DNA from 2 places in the Halomonas sp. BMC6 genome. Region 1 is predicted to be linked to the other one. Evidence: predicted binding sites of a transcription regulator. Region 1 holds the regulator's gene; the other holds the start of a gene.
The links. Region 1 encodes sigma-54, which starts transcription at its own class of promoters, with help from an activator protein. Its sites were predicted from a motif close to TGGCACNNNNNTTGCTNT; they were not measured.

Region 1 (15,269 bases):
TTCGTCAAACCGCGCGTCGAACAGCGCTTCGATGGCATCGAGCGCTTGTTCGGCGTCTTCCCCTTCCGCAGCTACAGTGAGTTCGGTGCCGCAGGGCGCCGCGAGCATCAGCAGCGACATGATATTAGCGGCATCGGCTTTTTGCTGCTGCTTGTATACGTGGATGCTGGCAGAAAACTGCTGGCCACACTGAACCAATTTGGTGGCCGCGCGGGCATGGAGGCCGCGCTGGTTGGTAAGGGTTAACGTTCTTTCGGGCACTCTGGTTCCTTTTTGCCGAGTGGGTCTTTGAATAAAAAGGCTTAGGGCGTACGGGTGGTCGCGGTGGTGGGGCTTGGCGCCACGGGCTCTTCGCTCAGCGTGTACTGCAGCCCCAGTTCGCGATGCCTCAACTGCACTTCTCCGGTCTGCTTAACGAGCCGCTGGGCGAGCTGCTCCACCATGTAAACGGAGCGGTGCTGACCGCCCGTGCAGCCGATAGCTACGGTCATGTAGCTACGTTGGCTGTTTTGGTAGGCCGGTAACCACTTCTCCAACCAAGCCTGAATATCGCTGGCCATGGCTTCCACTACCGGGTAACCGCTCAAGAAAGCGACGATATTGGCATCGCGGCCAGTATATTGCCGAAGGGTAGGGTCCCAGTATGGGTTGGGCAGACAGCGTACGTCGAAGACCAAATCCGCATCCAGCGGAACGCCGCGTTTATAGCCGAAGGACTCAAAGGTGAGCGTGAGCTGATGCTGGCGCTGGTGGGCCACTTGATCGGTAATGCGGCGGCGCAAATCGTGGACGGAGAGCCGAGACGTATCGATCAATAAATCGGCGAGATCGCGTATTTCATGTAGCGTCTCCTCCTCTTTGTTGATCGCCTCTTCCAGCGTCATTTCGCTGTCGCGAGTGAGGGGGTGGCGACGACGAGTGGCGGAGTAGCGCTCCAGCAGAATGCGTGCGTCCGTGGTTAGATAGATCACCTGAAAACGAATGTCTCGCTGGCGTAGCTCTTCCAACAGCGCTGGCAGACGCTCCAGCGCGATGGGGAGGTTGCGCGCATCGATGCTAACGGCAATACGGGTGCGTTCGCCTTGAGCGCGCAGCTCATCGATCAGCGAGCCCAGCAGCATGGCAGGTAAGTTATCGATCGCATAATAGCCAAGATCCTCCAGCGCTTGTAAGGCGATAGATTTACCGGACCCCGAACGGCCGCTAATGATCACCAGTTGCATAGCGTCTCTCTTGGCGTATGAGCGTAGGAAATAAACAGTGATGGACGTGTGAGTATCTTACGCGGCCTGTTCGCGTATCTTGGCCGTCATTAGGGTCAATAACTCTTTTTGACTGCTGGCTTTGCGTAACTGTTGACGGGTATTCGCATCGTTCATGATCGTCGCGACTTGCCCAAGCAGAGCGAGATGCGTGTCGTCCGCCTCTTCGGGTACGAGCAACACGAACACTAGATCGACGGGGTCGCCATCGATGGCATCGAAATCGACCGGCTCGGCAAGTTTCAAAAAGCCGGCGATGGGCGAGCTACAGTGCGGGCTACGTGCGTGGGGGATGGCAACGCCGTTGCCAATTCCCGTGCTGCCGAGACGCTCGCGTCCAATCAGGCGGCTAAACACTTCTTGGCTATCGAGGCTGGGTGTGTTTTGGGCGATGAAGGTGCTGAAAAACTCCAGCACCCGTTTTTTGCTGCCCCCGGGCACGTCGTAGAGCACGCGCTCCGGGGGGAGGATGGTTTCCAACGTCATTGAGTTAACGCACGCCTGCGCCCTGGGCGCGAGCTTGTGCTTTTTCCTTGTGTTTAACGAGTTGACGATCGATTTTGTCTGCGAGCGCATCGATAGCGGCATACATGTCGTTATCGAGGGCTTCGGCATGAAGGTCGGCACCGGCGGCATGCAGCGTACAGGCTGCCTGCTGGCGTTCCTTCTCGACAGATAAGGTCACTTGCACCGTGGTGATGTTGTCGTAGTGGCGTTCGACGCGTTCCAGCTTTTCGTTAACGTAGTCACGCAAGGCGTCAGTCAGTTCAACGTGATGACCAGTGATGTTTACTTGCATTGACGTGCTCCTTATCCATCGGGCTGTACTTCGATTGTAACCCTTTTTGCGCTATTGCAAAGCCCCTGCGTCGAGTTTGTCATGCCCTACCGTTTAACTAACGTAAACGGCGGCGCTCACTGGACGAGGGAATACCCATTGACTCGCGATATTTCGCTACCGTACGCCGGGCAACGCTGATGCCTCCCTCCTCAAGGAGGGTCACCAGGCGACTATCGGAGAGCGGTTTACCCGACGGCTCCTCTTGTATCAGTTTTTTGATCCGTGCACGAATGGCGGTGCTGGAGTGGCTATCGCCGCCATCGTGGCTGCTGACTTGGCTCGAGAAGAAGTACTTCAACTCGAACACGCCTCGTGGCGTATGTATGAATTTCTGCGTCGTCACACGGGAGATCGTGGACTCGTGCATCTCCACGGCCTCGGCGATGTCGGCCAGGATCAGCGGTTTCATGGCCTCTTCGCCGTGCTCTAGAAAGCCGATCTGGCGGGCGATGATTTCACGACCTACTCGCAGAAGCGTGTCATTACGGCTGGAAAGGCTTTTGATCAGCCAGCGAGCTTCTTGGAGGTGCTCTTTCAAGAACTGGTTGTCTTGGCTCTTGTCGGCGCGTTTGATCAAACTGGCGTAATCGGGCTGGATACGCAGGCGCGGCAGCGCCTCCGGGTTGAGCTCTAAGTGCCAGCCCTCGTTGTCATGGCGCACGACCAAATCGGGCGTAATATAGCTGTCGTCGGTCACGCCGTAGGCGCTGCCTGGGCGTGGGTCAAGGCTGCGAATTAAACGGATGACGTCGTCCAACTGCTCGTCATCCAGGCTCAGGCGGCGCTTGAGTAGCCGTAAATCGTCTTTGCCCAAGGCTTCGAGAAACTGACGCACCAAGCGTTTTGCGGGCATCAATAGCGGGGTGTCTTCAGGCAGCGCGGCCAGCTGAAGCATCAGGCACTCGCGCAGGTCGCGGGCAAACACGCCGGTGGGCTCGAACTGTTGTAAGCGCAACAGGGTGTTTTCTACTTCACGCTGGCTCAGGCTGTCGTGGCCTTGCGCCTTGAGGCCTTCGCGGATGTCGTTGAGCGGTTGAGTGAGATAGCCGTTGGCATCCAGTGCATCGATCAGGCTTTCGGCAATGGCATAGTCGCGGGGAGAGAAGTCAGTCATGGCCAATTGCCATAACAGATGGCCATGAAGGCTTTGGCCTGCGGCTTGGCGCTCGAAGTCGGGTCCTTCGCTGCTACCGCCCAAGCTGCCCATGTCTTGGTAGGTGTCCGACCAGTCGCTGTCTACGGAGAGTTCGTTGGGAATGCTGTCCGACCACTCGGCCTCTTGAGGCTCGCTAACAGCCTGTTCGCCAAACTCATCCTCTTGTTCGAGCATGGGGTTAGCGTCCAGCGCTTGCTGAATTTCTTGACGGAGGTCCAGCGTTGAGAGCTGTAGCAGGGCAATGGCCTGCTGCAGCTGAGGTGTCATGGTCAGCTGTGTGCCGATACGCAATTGGAGAGAAGCTTTCATGACCATCTGAGAACCACTCGTTAATCAGAAAGCTCCACCCTAGAGCGAGTTATGACTCTGTGCAAGTGCAATAAGCATGCCACTAAAAGAAAAGTTTGGTCAGGCCAGAGTTTAGAGGCGGAAGTCTGCGCCTAGATAGACATCACGAACCTTCTGGTTATTGAGGATCTCCTGGGCGTTTCCACTGGCGATGATATGGCCGTCGCCAACGATGTAGGCAATGTCACAAATATCCAGGGTTTCGCGCACGTTATGGTCAGTGATCAAGACGCCGATGTGGCGTTTTTTCAGTGCGCGAATGATGGTTTTGATTTCACCCACTGAAATAGGGTCGACCCCGGCAAACGGCTCGTCGAGCAGAATGAATGCGGGCTCGGTAGCGAGTGAGCGAGCGATCTCCACTCGGCGGCGCTCGCCCCCTGAGAGGCTCATGCCCAGGTTGTCGCGAATGTGGGTAATATGGAAATCTTCGAGCAGTGACTCGAGGCGTGCTTCCCGAGCGCTGCGGTCCAGCGCTTTGCGCGTCTCGAGAATCGCCATGATGTTATCGGCCACCGAGAGCTTGCGGAAAATGGAGGCTTCCTGGGGAAGGTAGCCAATCCCGGCCATGGCGCGCTCGTGCATGGGCGCATGGGTCAGGTCGACGTCGTCGATACCGACGCTACCGGCATCGGATTTGACCAGTCCAACGATCATGTAAAACGACGTGGTTTTACCCGCCCCGTTGGGCCCCAGCAGGCCGACGACGCTACCCTGAGCGATTTCCAGGTTGATATCTTTCACGACCCGACGGCGTTTGTAGCTCTTCGCTAGGTGATGGGCGTAGAGCGTTTTGACAGGTGCGGAATCTGCAGAGGTTGATGCTGCCACGTGGCCGCTCCCTATTGTTCGGGCTGAAGAGTCATGCGAATGCGCTGGTTGTCGCTACCGCTCACGTCGGAGCGTGCTTGCACCACTTCCTGGTCGATGAAGTACTCCAAACGCCCCCCTTGGAAACGGTCGCCTTGCTGTGTCAGTTCGGCTTGGTCGATCAGTTCGACACGGCGTTCGGCGACATGGTAAACGATACGACGCGCCCAGCCCTCCATGGGGGTTTCTTGATCTTCGAGCTGATTGCGCAGGTAGGCGCGCTCACCCGTGGCAATGGCGCGTGACAGCTCGCCTGAGTCGTTGCGCTGAATTTCGACGCGTTCGCCGCGCAGTTGCATCTCGCCCTGGCGAATGTCCACGTTGCCTGAGTAAACAGCGGTGCCAGCGCGCTGGTCGAGGTCCAGGCGGTCGGCTTCGACCTCGATGGGGGCTTGGCTTTGTGCCATGGCCGCCGTGGCGAGGGGTAGGGTTAACGCAAAGAGTGCAGTGCGGAGAGAGGCGTTCATCGCGACTCCTCAGGGTTACGAGTGGCAGGCGGGTGGACGCCGCGCACGTTATTGGTCAGGCGGACTTGGCTGTCATCGAGCCAAACGTCCATGCGGGAGGCTTCCATGCGCTGCGGCGGCTGCTGCAACAGCACGGGCGTATCGCTCCAGGCATGGCGCGTCACGCCATCGTAGTTTAATTGCTGCGTGTCGAGCTGCCAGCCCTCTTCGGGAGCCAGTAGCCGGGCAGACCCTCTTAGCGTCAGGGCCTGGGAATCGGTATTCAAGGTGCCGGTGTCTGCCGTGGCCAGCCACTCCCGCTGTTCGCTGTCGAACAGCGTCGCGCGCGGCGACATGACATCGGTCATGGCCGTTTGAGGCGTATGGACCAGTCGAGGCGTGACCAGCGACTGCTGGATAGCGCCTGTCTCGCCAAACAGGGTAATTTCGGCGTTCTCCAACACATGCCCAGGCTCCTGGGCACGGGCCTCCTGATCGATCTCACCCTCTTGCGGGCCGCGCGGGTCCAGCCAGACCAGCAGTCCGCCCAGGGCCACGACCATCGCCGTGATCCACACCCGTTTTCTGACTCTGAGACCCATCACGAGTGCCTGTGAAGATACGTGTCGAGCACGGCATCCCAGTGCCCTTGCGAAGTGAGCAGCGTATCGCAAATTTCACGTACCGCGCCGTGGCCGCCTAGCCGTTCCGTGATCCAATCGGCATGGGTGTGCATGTAATCAGGCGCATTGGGGACCGTGATGCCGACGCCGCAGCGCTTGATGGGAGCGAGGTCAGGCAGGTCATCACCGCAGTAGGCCACCTGCTCGAGGGTGATATCCAGTCGTTGGCAAAGCGCGCGAAGCGTCGTGAGCTTATCTTCGCAGCCTTGGTGAACGTGGCTAATGCCGAGCGCCGCCGCGCGCTGGCTGACCATGGGCGAATCGCGTCCGGTAATCAGTGCCACGTGAATGCCGACCCGCTTGAGCAGTTTCAAACCATGCCCGTCTTGGGTGTGAAACGCTTTGATTTCGATGCCGTCCGCCTGAAAGTAGAGGCGGCCATCCGTCAAGACGCCATCTACGTCTAGCGCGAGGAGTTTTACACGGCGAAGTCGGTCGAGTAGTGCATCGGGTAGGGCCATATAGCCTCCTTAACATCCATGGCGAAAAGCGTTATCACGCAGTTAAATCACACCGCTGGCTAGCAGATCGTGCATATGTAGCGCGCCGATGGGGCGCTGCTGCTCGTCGACGACAGCGAGCGCGGTTATCCGGCTATCTTCCATAATACGAACGGCCTCGGCAGCCAGTACGTCAGGGCCGATACGTTTGCCTGGGCGCGTCATGACATCGTCGACGCGCACGTCGCGCAGGTCATGAAATTGATCTAATGTGCGCCGAAGGTCGCCATCGGTATAGACGCCCGCCAAACGGCCTTCGCTGTCGATGACGCAAGTGAACCCCAGCCCTTGGCGCGTGATCTCCAATAGTGCATCGCGTAGCGGGCTTCCCAAAGCGACCTGGGGAAGCCTTGAGCCATCGTGCATTAGGTCACGCACCCGCAACAGCAGGCGCTTACCCAGACTGCCACCCGGATGGGACAGCGCAAAATCCTCGGCGGTAAAGCCGCGTGCTTCGAGTAGGGCAACGGCCAGAGCGTCGCCAAGAGCCAGTGCCGCCGTGGTTGAGCTAGTAGGCGCGAGGTCCAGTGGGCACGCCTCGCGTTCCACGCCGCTGTCTAAATGGGCATCGGCGTGGCGGGCAAGGGTAGAGCCTGGGCGCCCGGTCATGCTGACCAGCGGGGTGCCAAGCCTTTTAAGAAGTGGTAGGAGCGCCGTCACTTCGGCGGTTTCGCCGGAGTTGGAGAGCGCGAGTACTACATCGGTACGGGTAATCATGCCCAAGTCGCCGTGACTGGCTTCACCTGGGTGTACGAAAAAGGCGGGCGTGCCGGTACTCGCCAGCGTCGCAGCAAGTTTGCCCGCGATGTGTCCTGACTTGCCCATGCCGGTGACGACCACCCGGCCTTGACAGGCGAGGATGAGCTGGCAGGCGTGATCGAACTGTTCGTCCAGTTTGGCCTGAAGGCCGCCGATGGCCGCTTGCTCAATTTGCAGCGTTCGCAGCGCACTTTCACGCAGTTGGCTGGGTGTAGAGAGTGGCTGGCCCATGGCATGTCTCGTTTTCATAAAGTGAATAGGTAGCAAGTAAGAATAACATCTTGCGGCGCTATTTAGCTAAAGCGTGGCAAACTCACCAGCCCCGTGGCGATGCATACGCCGTAAAAAAGGTTGGCGTAGTAATCATTTGCGCCGCTGTTACTGAGAGTAGCGTTAAGATACGATGTTCGATAATATTTCGAAAACACTGTTTTTTAAACTGCCCCGTGACTTGTCGGTTTATACTGACGCGTTCTGGCATCAACGATGAAGGTCAATCAGCACATGACGGATGTTCCCTTCATACAGGTCGAAGACGTCTACTTTTCTCGCGGTGAAAGCGAGATCTTTCGCGGTGTGAGTATGACCATCCCTCGCGGTCAAGTAACGGCCATCATGGGGCCAAGCGGTACGGGTAAAACGACACTCTTGAAGCTCATCGGTGGCCAGCTGACGCCCGATCGTGGTCGGATCTTGATCGATGGGCAGGATGTACACCGGCTGTCACGTAAAGCGCTGTTCGCACTGCGCAAGCGCATGGGCATGCTGTTTCAAAGCGGGGCCCTGTTTTCGGATCTGGACGTTTTCGAAAACGTGGCCTTTCCGCTACGTGTTCATACGGATTTGCCAGACGCGATGATTCGCGACCTGGTGCTACTAAAACTCCAAGCGGTAGGACTGCGGGGCGCGAGGCACTTAACGCCTGCCGAACTGTCTGGAGGGATGGCGCGTCGGGTAGCGCTAGCGCGTGCCGTAGCGCTGGACCCCGAACTGATTCTTTACGACGAGCCGTTCGTCGGCCAGGACCCCATTTCCATGGGCGTGCTGGTGCAGTTGATCAAGCGGCTCAATCAGGCGCTGTCGCTGACATCGGTAGTGGTCTCTCACGATATCAAAGAGACGTTGAGTATCGCGGATTACCTCTACTTGATCGCCGATGGGCAGGTGGTGGCTCACGGCTCCCCAAGCACGCTGGAGACGAATCAGGACCCTCGGGTCAGCCAGTTCATGCACGGCGAACCAGATGGCCCGGTACCGTTTCACTATCCTGCAGAGACGCTCTATCGGGATATCCTCGGCCACGATTTAGCAATAAAGGCAGGGTAGATGCAGTCCAAATTTTCTCACTACGCGGCGCGAGTGACCCGCCTGGGGCGCAAAGGGTGCGACGTGGTCGAAGCGCTAGGACGCGCCACGGTGTTTCTAGTGCAGTCGGCCGTAGGGGTGCCGTCGCGGGAGGGATGGTCGCTTTGGCTACGCCAAATGCACTTCGTGGGCGTCTTGTCGCTGGCCATCGTGTTGGTGTCGGGGCTTTTCATTGGCATGGTGCTGGCGCTGCAGGGGTATACCATTTTGGTGGATTTCGGTGCTGAGGAGGCATTGGGCCAAATGGTCGCCCTCTCACTGCTGCGTGAACTTGCTCCAGTGGTTGCGGCGCTGCTCTTTGCTGGACGGGCAGGGTCTGCCTTGACCGCCGAAATTGGCTTGATGAAAGCCACCGAGCAGCTCACCAGTATGGAAATGATTGGTGTCGACCCGCTGCGGCGTGTTGTGGCTCCCAGGCTTTGGGCGGGCTTCGTCGCGCTGCCCATTCTGACCGTCGGTTTTAGCGTTGTGGGTATTTGGGGCGGCTACTTGGTGGGCGTCGAGTGGCTGGGCGTTTTCGAAGGCTCGTACTGGAGCAACATGCAAGCCAGCGTGTCGTTTTTCGATGACATCGGTAACGGCATGATCAAAAGCGTGGTCTTTGCCCTCGTCGTGACCTGGATTGCCGTGTTTCAAGGATATGACCTAGTGCCGACCTCGGAGGGGGTTTCCCGCGCCACCACACGCACGGTGGTGTACTCCTCGCTGGCCGTGCTCGGGCTGGATTTCGTTTTAACCGCCGTCATGTTCGGCGGCCTTTAAGGGTGGAGTAGTCTCATGAAACGCAGCAAAACCGTAGAGTTTGGCGTTGGTCTCTTTATGTTGGCCGGCATCGTTGGGCTAGTGTTTCTTGGCCTGCGTGTCAGCGGTTTGACGCTATCGGCGCCCTCCGACACGTTTCGCCTGGAGGCCAATTTTGCCAACATCGGCGGTTTGAAGCCGCGCGCACGGGTCACCATGGCAGGCGTTACGGTAGGCCGGGTAGAGGCCATCGAGCTGGATACGGAGTGGTACGACGCGCGCGTCATCCTCAGCCTGGATAGTGAGCTGGAGGGTCAGCTTTCCCAAGATACCACCGCCGCCATTTTGACGGCCGGCCTGCTGGGAGAGCAGTACATAGGGCTCAGCGTTGGCGGTGCGCCAGAGGTGCTGGAGGAGGGTGACGTCATCCGCGATACCCAGTCCGCACTGGTGTTGGAAGAACTTATTCAGCAATTCGTATCCAATATGGTCAGCAACTAGCTGCCATCCGTTATCTTCATTCAAGAGGTCGAGATGATGTTCAACGTTTATTTTGCTTTCGTTCAGCGCGTTGCGTTGGCCGCTCTGCTCATGCTGGCACCGCTGCTGGCTCAGGCGCAAACCCAATCTCCCGAAGAGATGATTCGTGACAACATCGAATCCTTCATGAGTCAAATCGATGGCAAGAAGGAGTATTACGCCAACAACCTGGATGAACTGAAGGCGCTGGTGAACGAGAGTCTCGATGACGTAGCAGATTTTCGCTATATCGGTGCCAGTGTGATGGGGAGCTATTTCCGCAACGCAACGCCGGAACAGCGGAGTCAGTTTGCCACCGTGTTTCGTCAAACGCTCATCGACACGTACACCCGTGGTTTGGTGACGTTTGATTATGATGAGCTGCGCGTATTGAGCGAGCAGCGCGGACAACGCTATGACGATCAAGCCAGTGTGGATATGGAAATCGTGGCGAGCAATGGTCAAGTGTATCCGGTGAGCTACAGCCTGCGTCTGTCTGATGGCCAGTGGCGCGTGGTGAACGTGATCGTCAACGGCATCAATCTGGGGCTGACCTTCCGCAACCAGTTCGATCAGGCCATGCGTGACAATAACCGTGACTACGATGCGGTCATCCGCGGTTGGGCACCCGAAATCGGCGTCGATGAGCTGGAGCAGGGAGGCGACGCGTGACATCGCTCCTCTCTCGCTCAGAGGTGACGCTGTCCGTGCAGGACGATACGCTGCTGGTCGCGGGCGATTTGGTCATGAGTGCCGCCGCCGACGTGGCCGCTCGGGGCGTTCAGTGGCTGCGTGAATTCGAGCGTTCATCAGTGCGTTTGGATTTTGCGCAAATCAGCAAAGCAAGCAGCGTGGCGCTTAGCGTTCTGTTCGAGTGGCTGCGTGCTTGCCAAGCGCTTCAGATCACGGTGCGGTCCATCGTATTGTCGCCGCCACTGCAGCGGTTGGCGTCTCTGGCAGAGCTGGACGCACTGACCGCTCGAGACGTCTCTGCCTGATATGCGCAACCCCAAGAGCAGCCTACGGCTGCTCTCTTCATTGGCGGCGTGGCTCAGCATCGCCAAGTGAGCTGCTTTTCTTTATCATGTCTCCCTATTGCTTACCATTTCAACGACCCCAAAGGAGTTTCCTGTCTCATGCAACCCAACGAGGTAAAAGCACTGCTTGAATCCCGCATCGATGGGTGTGAGTTCCACATCCAGGGTGAAGGCTGCAATTTTCAGGTGATTGCGGTTGGTGAAGCCTTTGAAGGTCTTTCTCCAGTGAAGCGTCAGCAGCTCGTTTACGCCGCGCTCAGCGAAGAGATCGCGTCGGGCGCACTGCACGCTATCAGTATCAAAACGTTTACTCCGACGCAGTGGCAAACTGCGGCGGAAAACGCTCAGTAACGGCCGCTCCATGGATAAACTCATTATTACGGGCAATGGCTCGGTCGATGGCGAAGTGTGGGCAAGCGGCGCAAAAAATGCGGCGCTTCCCATTTTGTGTGCGAGCCTATTGGCAGATGGTCCGGTGGTCATCGGTAATTTGCCGCATTTGCAGGATATTACCACCACGCTAGAGCTGCTCGGGCGGATGGGCGTCGAGCCGGTGATGGGCGAGAAGATGAGCATCCAGTTGGATGGTTCTCAGGTGACCCAGTGTCATGCACCCTACGAGCTCGTGAAGAAAATGCGCGCTTCCATTCTGGTGCTCGGCCCGCTGTTGGCTCACTTTGGCAAGGCGGATGTCTCGCTGCCAGGCGGCTGCGCCATCGGCTCTCGCCCCGTGGACCTTCACCTGCGTGGTCTGGAGGCCATGGGCGCGGAGATTCATGTCGAGTCGGGCTACATTCGTGCCCGTGTCGACGGTCGCTTGAAAGGTGCGACGATCTTTTTCGACACTGTGACCGTGACCGGTACGGAAAACCTGCTGATGGCTGCAACGTTGGCAGAGGGGCGTACCATTCTCGAAAACGCCGCCCGTGAGCCTGAGGTCGTCGATCTGGCCGAGTGCCTGATCAAGATGGGCGCGAAGATCCGTGGTCACGGAACAGACACCATCGTCATCGATGGCGTCGCCTCACTGCACGGCTGTGAGCACGATGTCATGCCCGACCGTATCGAGACGGGCACCTTCTTGGTGGCCGCCGCTATGACAGGTGGGCGAGTGAAAGTAAAGCGCACGCGGGCCGATATTTTGGAAGCGGTGCTCGCCAAGCTGGAAGAGGCGGGCGCCGATATCGACAGCGGTGACGATTGGATTTCGCTGGACATGCACGGCAAACGCCCTAAAGCGGTCAATATCCGCACGGCGCCTTACCCCGCGTTCCCCACTGACATGCAGGCGCAGTTCGTCGCCATGAACGCTGTTGCCGAAGGACACTCACGAGTCGTTGAGACGATCTTCGAAAACCGCTTCATGCACGTGCAAGAGCTGAACCGTATGGGCGCGAACATCGTACTAGAGGGTAATGCTGCGTTGATCAAGGGCGTTGATAAGCTTTCTGGCGCTCCGGTCATGGCCACGGACCTTCGTGCTTCCGCATCGCTGGTCATTGCGGCCATGATGGCCGAAGGGGAGACGCTGGTCGATCGTATCTACCATATTGATCGTGGCTACGAGTGTATCGAGGAAAAATTACAGCTGCTGGGGGCGAAGATTCGCCGTATTCCCGGCTAAGCCACGCGGACAACACTGGCCTTAGACCATGAGTAAGCAACTGATTTTGGCCCTTTCCAAAGGGCGTATTTTGGATGAAACGCTGCCCTTGCTGGCAGATGCGGGCATTACGCCCGCCGAAGACTTGAGCAAAAGCCGCAAGTTGCTGTTCGATACCAACTTGCCCGATGTCAAGCTGGTGATCATTCGCGCCACCGACGTGCCCACCTACGTACAGTTAGGCGCGGCAGATGTGGGTATCGCCGGTAAAGACGTGCTGTTGGAGCACGGCGCGGAAGGTCTTTACGAGCCGCTCGATCTGGACATTGCTCGATGCAAGCTGATGACGGCAGGCGTGACCGGGCAGCCGCCTGCCAAAGCGCGCCGCCGTGTGGCCACTAAGTTCGTCAACGTCGCGCGTCGCTACTACGCCGAGCAGGGGATTCAGGCAGAGGTCATCAAGCTCTACGGAGCGATGGAGCTGGCTCCGCTCATGAACTTGGCCGATGAGATCGTCGATATCGTCGACACTGGCAATACGCTTCGCGCTAACGGCATGGAGCCCCGAGAACTCATCGCCCATATCAGCACGCGTTTGGTGGTCAATAAAGCGGCCATGACCATGAAGCACGACCGCATCAAGCCGCTGCTAGCGCGCCTGGAAAGTGCCGTGAAAAAGCGTCAGACGCAGCCTATCGAATGACACGAGGTTCATCATGAGCGATACAACCACAGCCACTATTGCCCGCCTCTCGACCCGTGACGCGGCCTTCCACCAGCGCCTCAATGCGCTGCTGGATTGGGAGGGCGTGTCTGATAAAGCGGTCCAGGCTCGTGTTGAAGAGATCTTGGCAGACGTCAAGCAGCGCGGTGATCAGGCCGTCATCGACGCCACGAACCGCTTTGACCGTCTGTCGGTCGCGTCCATGGATCAACTGTGTCTCTCCCCCGAGCAGTTGAAAAAAGCGTACGACGGTTTGCCAGAGGCCCAGCGAGAGGCGTTGGCCACGGCCGCCGAGCGCATCAAGCGCTACCATGAGCGGCAGAAACCGACCTCTTGGCAGTACGAAGAGGCTGACGGGACGGTACTCGGCCAGAAAGTCACCCCGCTCGATCGGGCCGGTATTTATGTGCCGGGTGGCAAAGCGGCCTATCCGTCCTCGGTGTTGATGAATGCGATTCCTGCCCACGTAGCGGGCGTGCGTGAAATCGTCATGGTGGTGCCCACGCCGGATGGTGTGCTGAATGATCTGGTGCTGGCGGCAGCGCATCTGGCGGGCGTGGACTACGTGTTCACCATTGGTGGCGCTCAAGCCGTCGCTGCGCTGGCCTACGGCACGCAAAGTGTTCCTCGCGTCGATAAAATCGTGGGCCCAGGCAATATCTACGTCGCCACGGCCAAGCGAGCCGTGTTCGGTCAGGTGGGTATCGATATGATTGCCGGGCCTTCCGAAATCATGGTGGTGTCGGATGGGCAAACCGATCCGGATTGGATCGCTATGGACCTCTTCTCCCAAGCCGAGCATGACGAAGACGCGCAAGCGATTTTAGTGAGCTGGGACGCCGCGCATTTGGACGCTGTGGCGGCTTCCATCGAGCGGTTGCTGCCAACGCTAGAGCGCGAAGAGATTGCCCGCGCCTCGCTGAACCGCCGCGGCGCGCTGATTCTGTGTCACGATCAGGCTGAAGCGATCGAGATGATCAATCGCATTGCGCCAGAGCATCTTGAATTATCGGTCGCAGAGCCTGAGGCATGGCTAGACGATATCCGCCATGCGGGCGCGATCTTCATGGGTCGCCACACGTCGGAAGCGCTGGGAGATTACTGTGCAGGCCCGAACCATGTCCTGCCGACGTCCGGCACGGCGCGCTTCTCCTCGCCGCTAGGTGTGTACGATTTTCAAAAACGCTCTTCCATCATCCATTGCTCTCCAGAGGGCGCCTCCGAGCTGGGTAAAGTGGCTTCCGTGCTGGCGCGCGGGGAGTATCTTACTGCCCATGCGCGCTCGGCGGAGTATCGTATCCGCGACTGATAGGCAGTAAGAACGCCCCGGCAGGGCGGCTCAAGAGCCGCTCTGCCGATCGGCTGACGTAGCGTTGGTCGGTACGGGGCGCTCGCCTACCTCCAGCGTCATTTCCATGCGTTCGCCGCCGCGGACAATCGTCAGCGGTAGCGACGTACCGGGCGGGATCGAAGCGATATCGCTCATGGTCGCTCGGGCATCCAAGATGACTTGTCCGTCGATGGAGAGCAGTACGTCACCTGGCTGCAAGCCTGCCTGGGCGGCAGGGCCGCCGCTCACGACGCCTGCGACGATGACTCCCTGCGGCGTCCGTAATCCAAACGATGCGGCCAGCTCCCTTGAAAGAGCCTGGGCTTCGATGCCCAGCCACCCTCGAATGACCCGTCCGCGGGTGACCAGCTCGTCCAAAATGCTGTGCGCGAGATTGGCAGGAATCGCGAAACCAATCCCCTGGGAGCCGCCGGAGCGAGAGAAGATCGCCGTATTGATTCCCACCAATGCGCCGTCTGGGTTGACCAGCGCGCCGCCTGAGTTACCGGGGTTAATGGCGGCGTCGGTCTGAATGAAGTCTTCGTAAGCATTCAATCCCAGGTGGCTGCGCCCGGTGGCGCTGATAATACCCATGGTAACGGTTTGGCCAACGCCAAAGGGGTTGCCAATGGCCAGCGCCACATCGCCCACCGCGACCTCTTCTGAGTCGGCAAGCTCAATGACCGGTAAGTCGTCTAGGTCAATCCGGAGCACTGCCAGATCGCTTTCTGGATCGGTGCCGATGACTTCCGCGAGGGTTTCACGCCCGTCGCGAAGCGCGACCTGTATTTGGTCGGCGCCGTTGATCACATGATGGTTGGTCAATACGTAGCCGTCGTTGCTGACGATGACGCCAGACCCCAGGCTCGACAGCATGCGCTGGTGGGTCGTGGCATCGTCACCGCTGAAAAATTGGTTGAAGAAGGGATCGGACATCAGCGGGTGCTGGTCGCGCTCGACGATTCGAGATGAGTAGATGTTCACCACCGCAGGGGCGGCTTGATTGACGGCGTTGGAGTAGCTAGCAGGGCCTTGCTGCCGGGAAAGCGGAGCTGCTTGTTTGATATCCGGCGCCGGACGATTTG
Region 2 (15,269 bases), 1.6 Mb from region 1:
CTGGAAGTGAGCGGCAAACGCGCCGCTGAGCTACTGCCCAACGCTTCGCTAGAGGTGATCGAGGGTGGCCCGCATGGGCTTAACGCGACTCACCCAGAGGCGTTCAATCAGGCGCTGATTCGGTTTTTGGTTCAATAAAGAGCGTCACTCTCAAACAGCCGCGCCGCCTGGATAGGCGGCGCGGCTGTTTGCGTTGCAGGGGGCGTTTTAGAGGTAAGCGTTCGGCTAGCCTTCCACCCACACTTCATCGCCTTTGAAGGCGACGCGCCAAGTACGCAGCTGTACCTCATCCTCCTCCAAACACTGGCCATCTTCCAGGCGGAAGTGCTGCTTGTAGATCGGAGAGGCCACTACTGGGCTGCCTTTAATATCGCCGACGATGCCGCGGGCAATCACATAGGCCTTCGAGAAAGGATCGAAGTGATCCAGGGCATAAAGCTCTTGCGCGTGGCCGGGCAAATAGAACAGCGCCACTTGGGCGGGGCCCTCCGGTGTGTTCAGCCAAGCGGCAACGCCGGAAAAGGGCACGAGGTCTGCTTTGGTGCAGAGCGGCTGCCAAGTGTCGTTGCGGTTCGTCGGTTTGAGTGCGGTAGCGGTCATGGTCGTCCTCGATTCTTTGGTCACTGGGTTAAGCTGGGCGTAGCTGGCCGCGCTCGGAAGTCATGATGATGGAAGGGTCGGGCCGCGCATCGTTCACGAAACTTCTAAAACGCTTGAGCTTTTCGGGGTCGCTGATGGCGTTGGCCCACTCGCACTGGTAGCTATCCACCACGTGCTGCATTTGGCGCTCCAGCTCATCGCTGATTCCCAGGCTGTCTTCCAGAATCACCTCTTTCAGGTAGTCCAGGCCGCCCTCCAGGTTTTCCCGCCATACCGAGGTGCGCTGCAAGCGGTCGGCGGTGCGTACGTAGAACATCAAAAAGCGGTCGATAGTGCGGTAGAGCTGCTCGTCATCTAAATCGGTGGCGAAGAGTTCCGCATGGCGGGGGCGCATACCGCCGTTGCCGCACACGTAGAGGTTCCAGCCGTTTTCGGTGGCGATAATGCCAATGTCTTTGCTCTGCGCTTCGGCGCACTCGCGGGTACAGCCAGAAACCCCGAACTTGATCTTGTGCGGTGCGCGCAGGCCCTTGTAGCGGTTCTCAAGCTGAATTGCCATGCCGACACTGTCCTGCACGCCGTAGCGGCACCACGTACTGCCTACACAGGATTTCACCGTGCGCAGCGACTTACCGTAGGCGTGGCCCGTCTCAAAGCCTGCTTCAATCAGTTCGCCCCAAATGGCCGGCAGGTCTTCCAGCCGTGCGCCGAACAGGTCGATGCGCTGGCCGCCGGTAATCTTGGTGTAGAGCTGGTATTTCTGGGCCACTTGCCCCAGCACTATCAGCTTATCGGGAGTGATTTCACCGCCCGCAATGCGCGGCACTACCGAGTAGGTGCCGTTTTTCTGCATATTGGCCATGAAGGTGTCGTTGGTGTCCTGCAGCGGCACGTGGGCGGCATCGGTAATCGGTTCGTTGAAGCAGGAGGCGAGAATCGAGGCCACCGCCGGTTTGCAGATATCGCAGCCGAGGCGATGCGTCTCGGCATTGCCGTGCTTCTCCATTAGCTCGCTGAATGTCTTGATGCCTTCGACACGCACGATGTCGTAAAGCCCTTGGCGGGTATAAGAGAAGTGCTCACAGATCGATTTATCCACTTCGACGCCGCGGGCCTCTAATTCGTGATCCACCACGCTTTTGAGCAGCGCCGCACAGCCGCCGCAGCCGGTGCTGGCTTTGGTCGCGCCTTTAACGCTGCCAAGGTCAGCCGCGCCCGCGTCGATGGCACTGCAGATGCTGCCTTTCGTCACGTTGTGACAGGAGCAGATCATCGCCGTTTCCGGCAGGGCATCCGGCCCCAGCGCCGGGGCAGCACCGCTTTGTTGCGGCAGAATGAGCGATGCGGGTTCCTTAGGCAGCTCGATGCCGTTGGCGTAGTACTGCAACAGCGTGTCATACACACTGTTATCGCCCACCAGCATGGCCCCCAGCAGCTTCTTACCGTCGCTGGTGACGACCAGTTTGCGGTAGACCTGGGTGAGCGGGTCGAGGTAGCGGAACATGCGGGCGCCAGGATTTTGATTGCCGTGGGCATCGCCAATAGAGCCGACATCCACGCCCAGCAGTTTTAGTTTGGTGCTCATATCGGCACCGCTAAAGCAGGTATCGCCCCCCGTCAGCGTGGCGACGGCCGTTTTGGCCATTTGGTAGCCAGGTGCCACGAGGCCAAAGATACTCTGATTCCACAGCGCTACCTCGCCGATGGCGAGGATATTCGGGTCGTTGGTGCGGCACTGGTCATCGATCACCACGCCGCCGCGCTCGCCAATGGTCAAGCCGCACTCCCGGGCGAGCGTATCCTGCGGGCGAATACCGGCGGAAAAGACGATCAGGTCGGTTTCCAGCACTTTGTCGTCTTGGAAGACCATCCGCAGGCGGCTGGTGTCGCCGGGTTCGATACGCTGGGTGGCCCGCTCGGTGAGTACCTGAACGCCGAGAGCTTCGATTTTCTCTTTCAGCAGTTCGCCGCCTTCGCTATCTACCTGCATGGGCATCAGGCGCGGGGCGAACTCCACCACGGCAGTGTCCAGGTTCAGCCCGCGCAGCGCGTTGGCGGCTTCCAAACCGAGCAAGCCGCCACCCACGACCACGCCGTTGGTGGCGTTTTTGGCCGCTGCCTGAATGGCATCCAAGTCATCCAACGTACGGTAGACCAAGCATCCTTCGCTGTCGTTGCCGGGAATGGGCGGCACAAAGGGAAAGGAGCCGGTAGCCAGCACGAGCTGGTCATAGGCGTAGTGGCCCTGTTCGGTCACCACCAGCTGTTGTTCGCGGTCAATCGCGGTGACCGCTTCGCCGCTGCGTAGTTGAATGCCGTGGGTGTGGTAGTAATCGCCATCGCACAGCGCCAGTGACTCCGCATCGCGGCCGCTAAAGTACTCGGATAAGTGCACGCGGTCGTAGGCGCGGTGGCGCTCTTCGCCAAACATCGTCACCTCAAACCCCGCCAGCGCGCCGCTTTCCACGAGCTGCTCGGCAAAATGGTGGCCGACCATGCCGTTGCCGACAATGATCAGCTTTTGCTTGTTGGAAGACGTGGTTGGAGTAGACATTGTGTGATTCACCATAGCTAAGCCGCCTCACGGGTGAGAGATAAAGGGGATGACAGGGTGTCGAGAGGGTTATCGAAATGGTTATCGAGCGCTGTTTGGGCATCGGTTGCGCCAAACAGCAACAGGTGGCGGCACGCGGTTAAGTCGGTCGCGGCCAGCGCCTGCTCGAAATACCAGGGGCCGTGGCGGGTATCGCCATACAGCACCGCGCCAATTAAGCGGCCTTGATGGAGCAGCAGGCGGCAGTAGTCGCCGGTTTCCGGGTCTTGATAACGAAGCTCTTCGTGCTTGGCGGCGGCCTCGGTGGGGCCAAAGGCAAACAGGCTGACACCGCTGACCTTGAGTTTGGTGGCCGTGGGGGCTTCTTGATATGCCGCTGGCGTTTCACCACACAGCACGGCAGCAAGCACCTCCACCTGCCGCCAAATGGGTTCCACCAGCCCGTAAGTGTGCTGCTCGAACTGGCAGCATTCGCCCAGCGCATAAATGTGGTCGTCTGAGGTGGTGAGGTGCCCATCCACCACAATGGCGCGGTCAAACATAAGCCCGCTTTGCTGGCCTAGTTCCGCATTGGGGGTAATACCCGCAGCGACAATCACGCTGTCGGCAGCTAGCTTCCGGCCATCGCTCAGTGTGACCGACTGCACCTGCCCTTGGCCGTTATCCTCCAAGGCAGCAAGCGATGCGCCGGTTTCAATGATGATGCCGCGCTCGCGCAGCGTGGCTTCCAGCAATTGGGCGGCGGTGGTGTCTAGCTGGCGATTCATCAACCGCCCGCTGCGCTGCAGAACGCTGACGGTGAGCGCGCTACCGCCGCGTTTGCGCAGCCCTTCAGCGGCTTCCAATCCAAGTAAGCCGCCGCCAATCACCACGGCGTTGCCGCCTTGCTGAGCAATGGCTTCTAAGGCGTCGGCATCGCGCAGGTCACGAAACGTATGAACACCGTCAAGCGTGATGCCAGGCACCGCTGGCAGCGTGGGGCGCGAGCCAGTGGCCATCACTAATCGGTCATAGCTTAAGATGTCGCCGCGATGCGTGAGGAGCAGGCGGCGTTCGCGGTCAATGGAGGTCACGCGGTCGCCAAGCGTCAGTGTGATGTCGTTATCGGCGTACCAGGCGGCGTCTTGCAGAGTGAGCGCCTCAGGCGCCAGTTCGCCCGCCAGTAAAGGAGAGAGCAAAATGCGGTTATAGGCAGGTACCGGCTCCTCACCCACCACTGTGATACGGCGTGGGCGCTGCGGATGGTTAACCAGCGCTTCAAGTAAACGGTGGCAAGCCATGCCGTTACCAATAATGACGAGGTGTTCGTTCGGTGAGCACCGGGAAGCGGTTTCCATAGGTAGCTCCTGTGGTTGAAGCATAATGTTCAGCAAATAAAAAACGCCCCTGACACAGCCCTATCAAGAAGGGAGTATCAGGGGCGTCGTTGCCCGTTGGCGTCGTTGATAACGCACAGCAACCGCCGTTGGCTGCCGAACTGTCTTATCTTATGGTGAGCAAAAAACCCGCCAGCTTTTGCCGTCGGTGGATTTAATTCAGCATAATCAGCGTATTAAGCGTTTTTGAGGAGGCGGCAGGCCGCTAACGGTTTACTAGGCTTGCCCTATTTTGGTGCTTTGGAGGCGGCTGGTGCACTCTCTTCAAACGCTTATCGGTCAAGGGTCAGCGTTTTGGCAAGCGATAGGGCTATGAGGTGTTTTTTAAGAGTATGTTTTTAAAACATTTTTATGATTATTTAGCGGCCAGGGCGCAGGGTTTGCAGTTATTCTGGTAACAAGCAACAACGGCTCAGTGCAGGGTCTTTGCCCATAACGATTACAACGACTAATTGCGTCGAACAATACCAACTGCAGCAAATCACTGATGAGTATGGCACCCGGTAAGCGGTGCCCCTGAGACAACGGCGTCCAGGCAGGCTTCTTTCGAGGCTAGCTTGGGCGCTTTTTGCTTTTTAACGCCGGAGGAAACTGCCATGCCACAGGCCAATCGGCTCGCCCGAACCACCTGCCCCTACTGCGGCGTCGGCTGCGGCGTTACCGCCACGCTGGAGAACGAGCAGCTCATCGCCGTCGAAGGAGACCGCGAGCACCCAGTCAACTATGGCCGCCTGTGCGTAAAAGGCACCGCGCTGCACGAAACCTTGGGCGAGCAGGGGCGCTTGCTGAAGCCGCGCGTGGACGGCCAGGAGGTCTCTTGGGAGCAGGCGCTCACCACCATCGCCGAACGCTTGCAGGCGCAGCGCAGTGCCCATGGCCCGCAGTCGGTGGCGGCATATTTATCGGGCCAGTTATTAACCGAAGATTATTACGTTGCCAACAAGCTGTTTAAAGGCTTCTTGGGCACTCCTCACCTGGATACCAACTCGCGTCTCTGCATGGCGTCCGCCGTGGCGGGCTACAAGCGCGCCTTTGGTGCCGATGCGGTGCCTTGCAGCTATGAAGACCTAGAAGAGGCAGAGCTGGTGGTACTGGTAGGGTCTAACCTTGCCTGGAATCATCCGGTGCTCTATCAGCGTTTGAAGGTGGCCAAAGAGCGCAACCCGCTCATGCGGGTCGTGGTGATCGACCCGCGAGTGACCGACACCTGCGAAATTGCCGATCTCTATTTGGGCATTCGTCCGGGCAGCGATGCTTACCTGTTTAACGGGCTGTTGGCGTGGATGGACGCCCACAATCGCTTGGATAGCGTGTACCTAGAACGCCACACCGAGGGGATAGATGACGCGCTGAGCACTGCCAGGCAGAGTGCAGGCAGCGTGGAAGCCGTTGCCCGCGAGTGTGATGTGGACCCTGAACGTCTGGAAACTTTCTATTACTGGTTTGCCAGCCAGCTGCACGTGGTCACGCTCTACTCCCAGGGGGTGAATCAATCCTCCAGCGGTACCGATAAGTGCAACGCGATTATCAACTGCCACTTAGCGGGTGGGAAAATCGGCCTGCCGGGGGCGGGGCCGTTTTCAATCACAGGGCAGCCCAACGCCATGGGCGGGCGCGAAGTGGGTGGGTTGGCCAATCAACTGGCGGCGCATATGGACTATCACACGCCGGGCGCTCGTGAATTAGTCAGCCGCTTTTGGGCTACTGAGCACTTAACCCCGGCACTGCCTGACGCCCCGGGTTACAAGGCGGTAGAGCTCTTTGATGCCATCGAGCGTGGTGAGATTACCGCCCTGTGGGTGATGGCGACCAATCCGGCGGTAAGCATGCCGGACGGGGAGAAAGTGCGCCGCGCGCTGGCAAAATGCCCGCTGGTAATTGTCTCGGAGTGCGTCGCCAATACCGACCTGCTGCCCTTTGCGGATATCGTGCTGCCCGCGTCGGGTTGGTCGGAGAAAGATGGCACGGTGACCAACTCAGAGCGGCGAATTTCCCGCCAGCGGGGGATGCTGCCTCCCCCCGGCGAGGCGAAGCACGACTGGTGGATACTCTGTGAAGTGGCAAAACGCTTGGGCGTGGGGGAAGCGTTTGACTATACCCACCCGTGGGAGATTTTCGATGAGCACGCGCGCCTCTCTGGCTATGAGAATAGCGGCGATACCCAGCGACTGTTCGATATCTCAGGGCTGGCAGGTCTGGGCCAAGCGGCTTATGATGCGCTCGCACCGATCCAGTGGCCCGTGACTCAGCAGGCTCCTCGCGGCACGGCAAGGCTGTTCGAAGATGGCCGGTTTGCTACGGCGAATGGCCGAGCCAAACTGCTTCCGATTACTCCGCGCCCACCGGCGCAGCCGCTGAGCGACGACTACCCGCTGCGCTTGAATACCGGCCGCGTGCGGGATCAATGGCACACCATGACGCGTACCGCCCGTTCGCCGCGTTTGATGAACCACCGCGCCGAACCGTTCATTGAGCTGCACCCAGACGATGCTGCTCAGGCAGGCGTTAAGGATCAGGGCTTGGCTAAGTTGACCGCTGCCGCCGGGGAGTACCGTGGGCGGGTGCGGGTCTCCAACGCCCAGCGCCGAGGCGAAGTGTTCGTGCCGATGCACTGGACCGACTGCTTTACCAAGCAGGGCCGCAGCGGTGCACTGATTCAAGGGTATACCGACCCGCTCTCCGGGCAGCCGGAAGCCAAGCAAGGGGCGGTGGCGGTGAGCAAGCTTCCCGTTGCTTGGCAGGCGACGCTGCTGCTAGCCAACGAATTGGATACGCCACCATCGCCCTGGTGTCGCAGCGACTACTGGGCGCGAATTCCGATGGCAAGCTGCACCCGTTGGCAGCTAGCGGATAGCCAGCCGATCAATGATTGGCTGGCGCAGGTGGAAGCGTGGTGCGGCGTGCCTGTCTCTTTGTGGTGTGACGACCCGGCAACGGGTAGGCTGCGCGCAGCGGGCGTAGTGAACGGGCGGCTACGCTGGTGGTTGATGGTGGGATCACCCGACGAACTGCACGGGCTTGCCTGGCTTGAAGCGCGCTTCAATGACGCTACCCTGGAGACACAGCACCGTAGACGCCTGCTGGCCGGGTGCGACGATGGTGCCGTGGATACAGGCCCCGTGGTGTGCAGCTGCCACCAGGTTGGCCAAGCCAGCATTGTGAAAGCGATTCATGCGGGCGATACCAGCGTTGAAGCGTTAGGCGCACGACTGGCCTGCGGCACCCAGTGCGGCAGCTGCCTACCCGAACTAAAAGCGATACTTGAAGAGGAGCGGCCCCATGCGCGCGCTAAGCAAACAGCTAACACAGAAGTGGCCTGAAGCGCTGTGGCGCTTGGGTCAGCGGGCGTGGGCGCCATTTAGTCGCGATACCGCCACGCGCTTGCGCTTGCCGTTAAGCGGTGAGTGCCACCCAGGCACCGTCTATTTGGTCGGCGCGGGCAGCGGCGATGTGGAGCTGCTGACGCTGAAAGCCGCGCGGTTGCTGATGCAGGCAGACGCAGTGGTGTATGACCGCCTTGTTGGAGACGAAGTGCTAGGGCTTATTCCTCCGGGCACCGAGCGCTACTATGTTGGTAAAGCCAGCGGCCATCACAGCATGCCTCAGGCGGAGATTGGTGAGCTGATCGTCTCCCTGGCCCAGGCAGGCAAATCGGTAGTGCGCTTGAAGGGCGGCGATCCTGGCGTGTTTGGGCGCATGGGCGAAGAGCTAGCGGCTCTGGCCGAGTCCGGGCTGCCCGCCGAGATTGTGCCGGGTATTACCGCCGCCTCTGCGGCGGCGGCGGGGATGGGGATTTCGCTTACCGATCGCGGCCACGCCCAGCAGGTACGTTTTATTACGGCGCAGCTATGCCGGGAAGGCGGTATGCCGGACTGGGCGTCGCTGGCGCGTCAAGATGAGACCCTGGTGTTCTACATGGGGCTCTCCAAAGTGGCCGCCATTTGCCACGGCCTTCGCCAAGCGGGCCTGCCCGATACGTGGCCTATCATGCTGGTGGCCAACGCCAGCCAGCCCGAGCAGCAGTCTTTGGTAGGCACGCTAGCCGATATGCCCGAACGCCTCGCCGCTCAACCGCTGCCATCGCCCTGCCTCATCATGGTGGGCAGTGTGGTCAGTATGGTGGCCCATAGCCCAGCTGCGACGGGCGCAAAAGCGCTGCCTTGCCAGCAGGCCTGATGGCGGATGTCGTTTTTTTACGAAAAAATGTTAAAAGCCAGGGTTGAAGTCCCAGAATGCTCTCCCCATATTCATTAACACGCTATCAAATGAAGCAAAGGAGAGAAGGGATGCACAACGACGCTCCGAACCCCGGTTTTGGTACTTTTCGTTTGGAAGGCGATACGTTAACGAAGAGCATACACGCGGCCCTGGAGGCAGGTTACCGCCATATCGATACCGCTCAGTTTTACGATAACGAAGCGGGCGTTGGCAAAGCGATTGCCTCTAGCGGTGTTCCCCGTGAAGAGATTTTTCTGACCACGAAAGTGTGGTTCGACAAGCTCGAACCCGCCGCGCTGAAGGCCAGCGTCGATGAAAGCCTGGAAAAGCTGGGCACCGACTATGTGGATCTGCTGCTTATCCACTGGCCGTCGCCGAACGATGCGGTGCCCATGGCAGACTACTTAACCGCTTTGAAAGAAGTGAAGCAGGCGGGCAAAGCGCACCATATCGGCGTGTCGAACTTTACCATTGCACAGCTCGATGAAGCGGTGGATATCTTAGGCGAAGGTGAGATCTTTACGAACCAGATCGAGGTTCACCCGTTTCTACAAAATCGCCGCTTAGTGCAGCACTGCGAGAAGCTGGGCATCAAAGTGACGGCCTTTATGCCGCTTGCCGTAGGTAAAGTGCTCGAAGAGCCTGCGCTGCAGCGCATTGCGGATGCACATGGGGCCAACCCGGCGCAAGTGACCTTGGCGTGGATCCATCAACTGGGCTACCTGACCATTCCGTCGTCCACTAAGGCGCGTAACATTCAAAGCAACATCGATGCCTTCAAACTTACCCTGAGCGAGTCAGAAATGGCGCAGATTGCTGAACTGGATCGCCATGAGCGTATTGCAAATCCCGATTTTGCTCCACAGTGGGACGACCAGCCGTTAGGTCATTAGGAAAACGCTATCGTAAAACCGCTTCGGCAACGGGAACTGTTGGCGCAGCGGGTGTTCCTAAGGGCGGCGGCTAACACACGCCGCCTTATTAAGCGTCTCTTAATAAACCAGGAGTACAGTGTGAAACAGCATAAGGTTCGCAATAACGCGCTAAAGGCACAATTACGTACGCCCATGTTCAAAATGCAGCAGCAAACGCCTAAGAAAGGCAAAGGCAGCTACTCTCGCAAAGGGCGTCATGCACAGAAGGGATCGTCTTCGATCGGTGTTAGCGCCCTGAGAGGGCATCGCCAAGCCGCTTAAATCAGCGTTTTGGCGATGCCTTCCCCAGGCATCGCTGCAGGCAATTTGCCAGTCTGCAGACTCTCATCAGCTTTTGGCCGACCGCAAGGTCGGCTTTTTTATGTCAATTGGCCGCTTGCTCTACGGTAGAGATGCTGCACACTTCCATTCGGTAGCCCGATTGGTAGACGCTGCGAAGTCGCAGTCCGTGCCGTCCATCCAGCTCTAATTTGCGGCGCAAACGGCTGACATGGGTATCCACCGTGCGTGTCGAGACATCGCCTTTGATGCCCCAAACCAATTCCAGTAAATGAGCACGGCTCAACAGCTCACCCACTTTGGAAAAGAAAAGCGTGGCCAGACGGTACTCGCGTTCGGTCAATTCAACGGCATGGCCATCGACGCAAATGGTGTGCTCATCGGTATTGATTGAGAAAGCACTGGGGCAGGTGGCAGAGGGGCGGGGTGTGTCGTAACCGGCGCGGCGACCCAAGGCGCTGACGCGGGCGAGAAACTCTTTGGGGCGCAGCGGCTTCGCTAGAAAGTCATCGGCGCCTTGTTCCAGCGCTTTGACCACGTCGTCTTCCCCCTGGCTTGCGGTAATGAACAGAATGGGGCCACGCCAACCGTCGTTTTGTCGCAAGTGGCTGACCACGTCCATGCCGCAGCCATCCGGCAGGCGCCAGTCGATGATGAGGAAATCGAAGCGCTGCTCCTGCGTTGCGCGCCTTAATTCACTTGCCCTGCCAAAGAGCGAGACTCGATGCCCTGCAGAAAGCAGGCACTGCTCAATGAACGCTTGTTGGTCGAGATCATCTTCCAGCACGCCGATATGCATGGTGAGTTACCTATTTTTATCGTGTGATAAACCTCACACCAATGGGGATAGAACTCATGCCTTAATTCTAGTTTAGGTAGGGGTAGCGACACAAAGGTTTACAGTTAACGCTTAAGTCGTAGCGCTATAATTCGCCTACAACCTAGGAGGTGAAAAATGGCTAAGCGTCTGATTAATAAAGCTCTTGTTTTCCTAGCCGGTGCGTTTTTCTTCAATGTGGCGCAGGCGCTCGAGGCGCCGACCGGCAGCGTCATTTTAGAAGTGACGGGCAACATTACTCACACCAATGTGGGTAACGAAGCGCATTTCGATAAAGCGATGCTAGAAGCGCTCACGCAGCGTACCACCGTCACTAGCACGCCGTGGCATGACGGCGTCGTGAGTTTTGAAGGGCCGCTGGGAAGAGCGTTATTAGACGCCGTGGGTGCTGAAGGGGAGCAGTTGAACGTCGTGGCGCTCAATGATTACTCCTCCACGGTACCGGTCAGTGATTTCTATGAACATGACGTCATTTTGGCCATGCAGGCCGATGGACAGCCGCTGAGAATTCGTGATCACGGGCCGCTATTCATCATTTATCCCTTCGATGAAAACCCCTCGCTCTTGAACGAAGAGATCCTTACCCGCTCCGTGTGGCAGGTCAAGCGCATCGAGGTCGAGTAGCGGGCGCAATATTGTTAGGTACACGCCATGCTACCCATTATTAGGCACTACTTTTCGCGCCGTGTGAGGGTCGCTACGTTCTCAGCGATCCTCTTTTTTCTATCTGCCATCATTACGGGTGGCGTCATCTTCCAGCGGCAGCACGCCATCGAAAATCGCCTGTTGGAAAACCTCGTGTGGACGGGGTATCAGTTTGATAGGGAAGTGCGCGAGTTTCACCTGACGCTGGTGGATAGCCAGCTGGGTCACATGAGCAGCGAGGATTTGCTGCTGCGTTTTGAAATACTGTTTAGCCGGAAGACGCTGTTTCAGCAGGGGGAAATCAACCTGGCAGTGTCTAAAATTGAGGGCGTGAATGCACTGGTAGAACAAGCTGCCGCCGTGATTCATGAGATCGACCACCTGATCGAGCCGCTTTGGGACGATGCTAACGCCCTAAACGACGAGCTAATTCGTCAAGCCTTGGAGCGCACGGTTCAACTACAGCAAATTACCGGCACCATCTTGATAGAGACCAACGCAAGCGTGGCGCGACTGCGCACGCTTGAGCGCGAAAAGATGACGCAGCTCTACGGGTTGGCGTTGATCATTCTGCTCTCGCTGATGTTATCGGGCGGTCTATTGGTTCGCGCCCTGCTCATCGAAGGAAAAGTGAGCCTTCGTAAAGCCCAGGCATTAGAGGTGAAGAGCCGGGAGCTGAAAGAGACGGCCAAGCGTGCTGAAATAGCCAGCCAAGCCAAGTCCCAGTTCATGGCCGTGATGAGCCATGAGATTCGCACACCGCTCAACGGGGTGGTAGGGATGGCCGATCTATTGAGTGACGAAGTGCACACGCCCAAGGCTCACGCCTACTTGTCAGCACTCAAACGCAGCGCTGAGAGCCTGCGCGCCGTAATCAACGATATTCTGGATTACACCAAGATAGAGAGCGGACGGCTTGATCTGGACGCTCGTCCCTTTGACCTGCGCGAATGCATCGAGTCGCTCTGTACGGGCTATGTGCTCCAGGAAAAAAGCAAGCCGGTCGTGTTCAACTACTCCATCGACCCGTCGCTGCCTCGGTTCGTGGTGGGGGATATCGCTCGCCTACGTCAGGTGATGATGAATCTAATCAACAACGCGCTGAAATTCACCGAAGAGGGGTTTGTGAAGTTTCACGCCTCGCCAAGTGATGACCATCGACTGCTGTTCGAGGTGTACGACACGGGGTGCGGTATTGAGGCGGCAGATCAGGAGCGTCTCTTCTCCGCTTTTTCCCAGGTAGATACCTCGATTGCGCGGCGCCACGAAGGGACGGGCCTGGGGCTCGCCATCTGTAAGCGGCTCGTTCACGCCATGGATGGTGAGATCGGTGTGACTAGCCAAGTAGGTTTGGGTAGCCGCTTCTGGTTTACGGTCGCGCTGCCGGAAACAGAAGGGATAGAGGTTTATCACCGCAGCGAGCAGCAAGCGGCGCTGGTAGATAACCACCATATCCTGATCGTGGAAGATAACCCCATCAACCAGACCGTCGCAAAAGTCATGTTGGAGCAGCTTGGGCAGCGGGTGACCATTGCCGATAACGGTCAGGCGGCGTTGGCGCAGCTTCAAGAAGAGTATGCGGCCATCGACCTCGTGTTGATGGATATGCAGATGCCGATTTTGGATGGTCCTGACACCACGCTGCGCTGGCGGGCTTTTGAGGCCGCGAACGCGCTGCCCAGGCTGCCCATCGTCGCCATGACGGCAAACGTCATGCCCGAGCACCGCGAGCGCTGCTTCGACAGCGGGATGGACGACATGATCAACAAGCCGTTCACCCGGGAAGAGCTGTATCAACTGATTAGTCGCTACGTCCCGAGCGCTGAGCTGCCCAAGGAAAGTGTCGAGTCAGGCGAGCGCTCCGCCAGCGAGCAGGGGAGTTTGCTACAAGATGCCGCGGACGTGCCGGAGGTGTTGGATCGTAAGATTTGCGCTGAGCTGCAGGAGGCGTTCGACCCCACATCGCTCAATGCGCTGTTGAGCGCGTTCTTGACCCGGCTGGAGGAGCGTTTGATTCGCCTACGAGCGTGCTGGCTTTCGGGGGATAGTGAGTCCTTACGTAAGGAAGCGCACTCACTCAAAGGAGCGGCTGCCTCGCTAGGCTGTGCCGCCATTGCCGAGAAAGCCGCCATGCTGGAGAAGAGCGCCAGCCATGACAACGATACATCGGTGACGGGGTTGTTGGACGCGCTAGAAGCGCTGAAACTCACGACCGAGCAAGCGTTGTTGGCGCAAGGATTGTTGGCAGCTTGAGGCCATACCAGCGCTACTCAGGGTAGCGCTGGGTGTTGTCGACCAGGGGCGGCGACTAGGCGCGCTTAGCGATTGTCATTTGATGATCCAACCACCCATCGAACTGCACTGACGAGAGAGGGCGAGAGATGAAGTAGCCTTGCCCAACGGGGCAGTGCGCTTTGGCGAGCAGCGCCTGCTGCTCTGCGTTTTCAATCCCCTCTGCCACGACGCTCATCCCGAGACGCGCGCCAAGCTCGACAATGGAGAGCGTAATGGCTTGAGCGCTGGGCTCGCTATCGATGAGGGATACAAAGCTTCGATCAATTTTTAACTCATCAAACGGCAGTCGGTAGAGCTGTGTTAACGATGAGTAACCCGTGCCGAAGTCATCAAGCGCTAACTTGCATCCCCGTTTACGTAGTTCATCCAAGACGTGTCGAGCATAGCCCAAGCACTCCACGCCGACGGATTCTGTCAGCTCCAGCGTAACGTTAGTCATATCGATGGGATACTGGCTGCATAGCGTATCGAACATCGTCAGCATTTTTTCGGCTTTGATAAATTCTGCAGGCACGTTAACGGCGATGCTTAGCGGCAACCCACGGGCATGCCAAGCAGCCAGCTGTGCAAACGAGAGCTCTAAAATACACCAAGTCAGCGGCACCATCAGTCCGCTTCTTTCGGCCAGGGGAATAAAGTTATCAGGGTAAATGGTACCGCGCATTGGATCTTCCCAGCGCACTAAGGCCTCTGCGCCCACAACTGCACCTGTCGCCAGCGATACCTTTGGTTGCAGTGCTAGGCAAATATGCTGCTGCTTGATCGCCTGGGCCAGCTCGCCCACCGAGGGTGGTTTCGGCGATGACTCAATTTGCTCGATAAACGCGCTAAGGCCGGTCATTAGCTTGGCCTTAGGTAAAAAGCCCAGCATCTTTAGCCCCTTAGATTTACCTTCGGCAATTGCGTGCGCGGCAATTTCATCAGAGCAGCTGCTTAACAGCAAAATAGGCGCATTCATTTTTAGATCATAGAGATAATCCAGTATATCCAGCCCAGTAAAATCGCCCAAGCCAAAATCCAGCACGATTAGGTTAGTGTTAAGTAGGGTAGGTTTACGCGCCAGCTCTCCCAAGCATCCGGCGGTGGCAACGTCAAACCCATGGCGGCTTAGCAACATTTTGCCTAGCAGCTGGATATCGACGTCATCATCAATCACTAACGCACTGGGCGGCATGATATGTCCTTTCAAATAGGTACGCGCAGCGTTTTAAGTAAGTGTTATTGCCAGCGCACTGACGCAATGCCTGAGTCGGCAATGCAAAAGCGCCTTCAGGTGCCAGGGAGGAGCCTGAAGACGTAGAGATGAATAGGGTTAAACGATTGGCTTAGTGGGCATCATCAAAAAGACTCCCATTCAGGGGTAGACTGACGAACCAAATTTCTAGGTAGCGTTGAGGCTAACTGTAGTGTGCTTTTATTAGTTTGATCAAGAGATACGTGACGCCCTGAATCAACGATGGGTGGGCTATTGCTCAGTTTAAAAGAGCCCACCAATGCGCTCAGTCGATCTGCCTGTTCACGCAGCTCAG

Region 2: AB6K10_RS07535 (nitrate reductase) is a predicted target of sigma-54. The motif match lies at 4,900-4,917, and genes of this name have one in related genera.

The regions. Positions count from the first base shown of each region.
Region 1 is NZ_CAXNSH010000001.1:3,209,896-3,225,164, reverse strand. It holds gene AB6K10_RS15800 (HPr family phosphocarrier protein) at 1-261, opposite strand, end outside; gene rapZ (RNase adapter RapZ) at 303-1,223, opposite strand; gene ptsN (PTS IIA-like nitrogen regulatory protein PtsN) at 1,281-1,748, opposite strand; gene raiA (ribosome-associated translation inhibitor RaiA) at 1,753-2,061, opposite strand; gene AB6K10_RS15780 (RNA polymerase factor sigma-54) at 2,159-3,574, opposite strand; gene lptB (LPS export ABC transporter ATP-binding protein) at 3,680-4,438, opposite strand; gene lptA (lipopolysaccharide transport periplasmic protein LptA) at 4,450-4,944, opposite strand; gene lptC (LPS export ABC transporter periplasmic protein LptC) at 4,941-5,525, opposite strand; gene AB6K10_RS15760 (HAD family hydrolase) at 5,525-6,067, opposite strand; gene AB6K10_RS15755 (KpsF/GutQ family sugar-phosphate isomerase) at 6,110-7,096, opposite strand; gene AB6K10_RS15750 (ATP-binding cassette domain-containing protein) at 7,370-8,191, shown strand; gene mlaE (lipid asymmetry maintenance ABC transporter permease subunit MlaE) at 8,192-8,992, shown strand; gene mlaD (outer membrane lipid asymmetry maintenance protein MlaD) at 9,008-9,472, shown strand; gene AB6K10_RS15735 (phospholipid-binding protein MlaC) at 9,563-10,162, shown strand; gene AB6K10_RS15730 (lipid asymmetry maintenance protein MlaB) at 10,159-10,488, shown strand; gene AB6K10_RS15725 (BolA family protein) at 10,627-10,878, shown strand; gene murA (UDP-N-acetylglucosamine 1-carboxyvinyltransferase) at 10,889-12,151, shown strand; gene hisG (ATP phosphoribosyltransferase) at 12,180-12,833, shown strand; gene hisD (histidinol dehydrogenase) at 12,847-14,163, shown strand; gene AB6K10_RS15705 (S1C family serine protease) at 14,194-15,269, opposite strand, start outside.
Region 2 is NZ_CAXNSH010000001.1:1,580,641-1,595,909, forward strand. It holds gene AB6K10_RS07515 (alpha/beta fold hydrolase) at 1-138, shown strand, start outside; gene nirD (nitrite reductase small subunit NirD) at 226-600, opposite strand; gene nirB (nitrite reductase large subunit NirB) at 629-3,154, opposite strand; gene AB6K10_RS07530 (FAD-dependent oxidoreductase) at 3,172-4,491, opposite strand; gene AB6K10_RS07535 (nitrate reductase) at 5,127-7,850, shown strand; gene cobA (uroporphyrinogen-III C-methyltransferase) at 7,810-8,706, shown strand; gene dkgB (2,5-didehydrogluconate reductase DkgB) at 8,817-9,641, shown strand; gene arfA (alternative ribosome rescue factor ArfA) at 9,762-9,944, shown strand; gene AB6K10_RS07555 (response regulator transcription factor) at 10,048-10,761, opposite strand; gene AB6K10_RS07560 (molybdopterin-dependent oxidoreductase) at 10,918-11,424, shown strand; gene AB6K10_RS07565 (ATP-binding protein) at 11,452-13,698, shown strand; gene AB6K10_RS07570 (EAL domain-containing response regulator) at 13,754-14,914, opposite strand; gene AB6K10_RS07575 (methyl-accepting chemotaxis protein) at 15,079-15,269, opposite strand, start outside.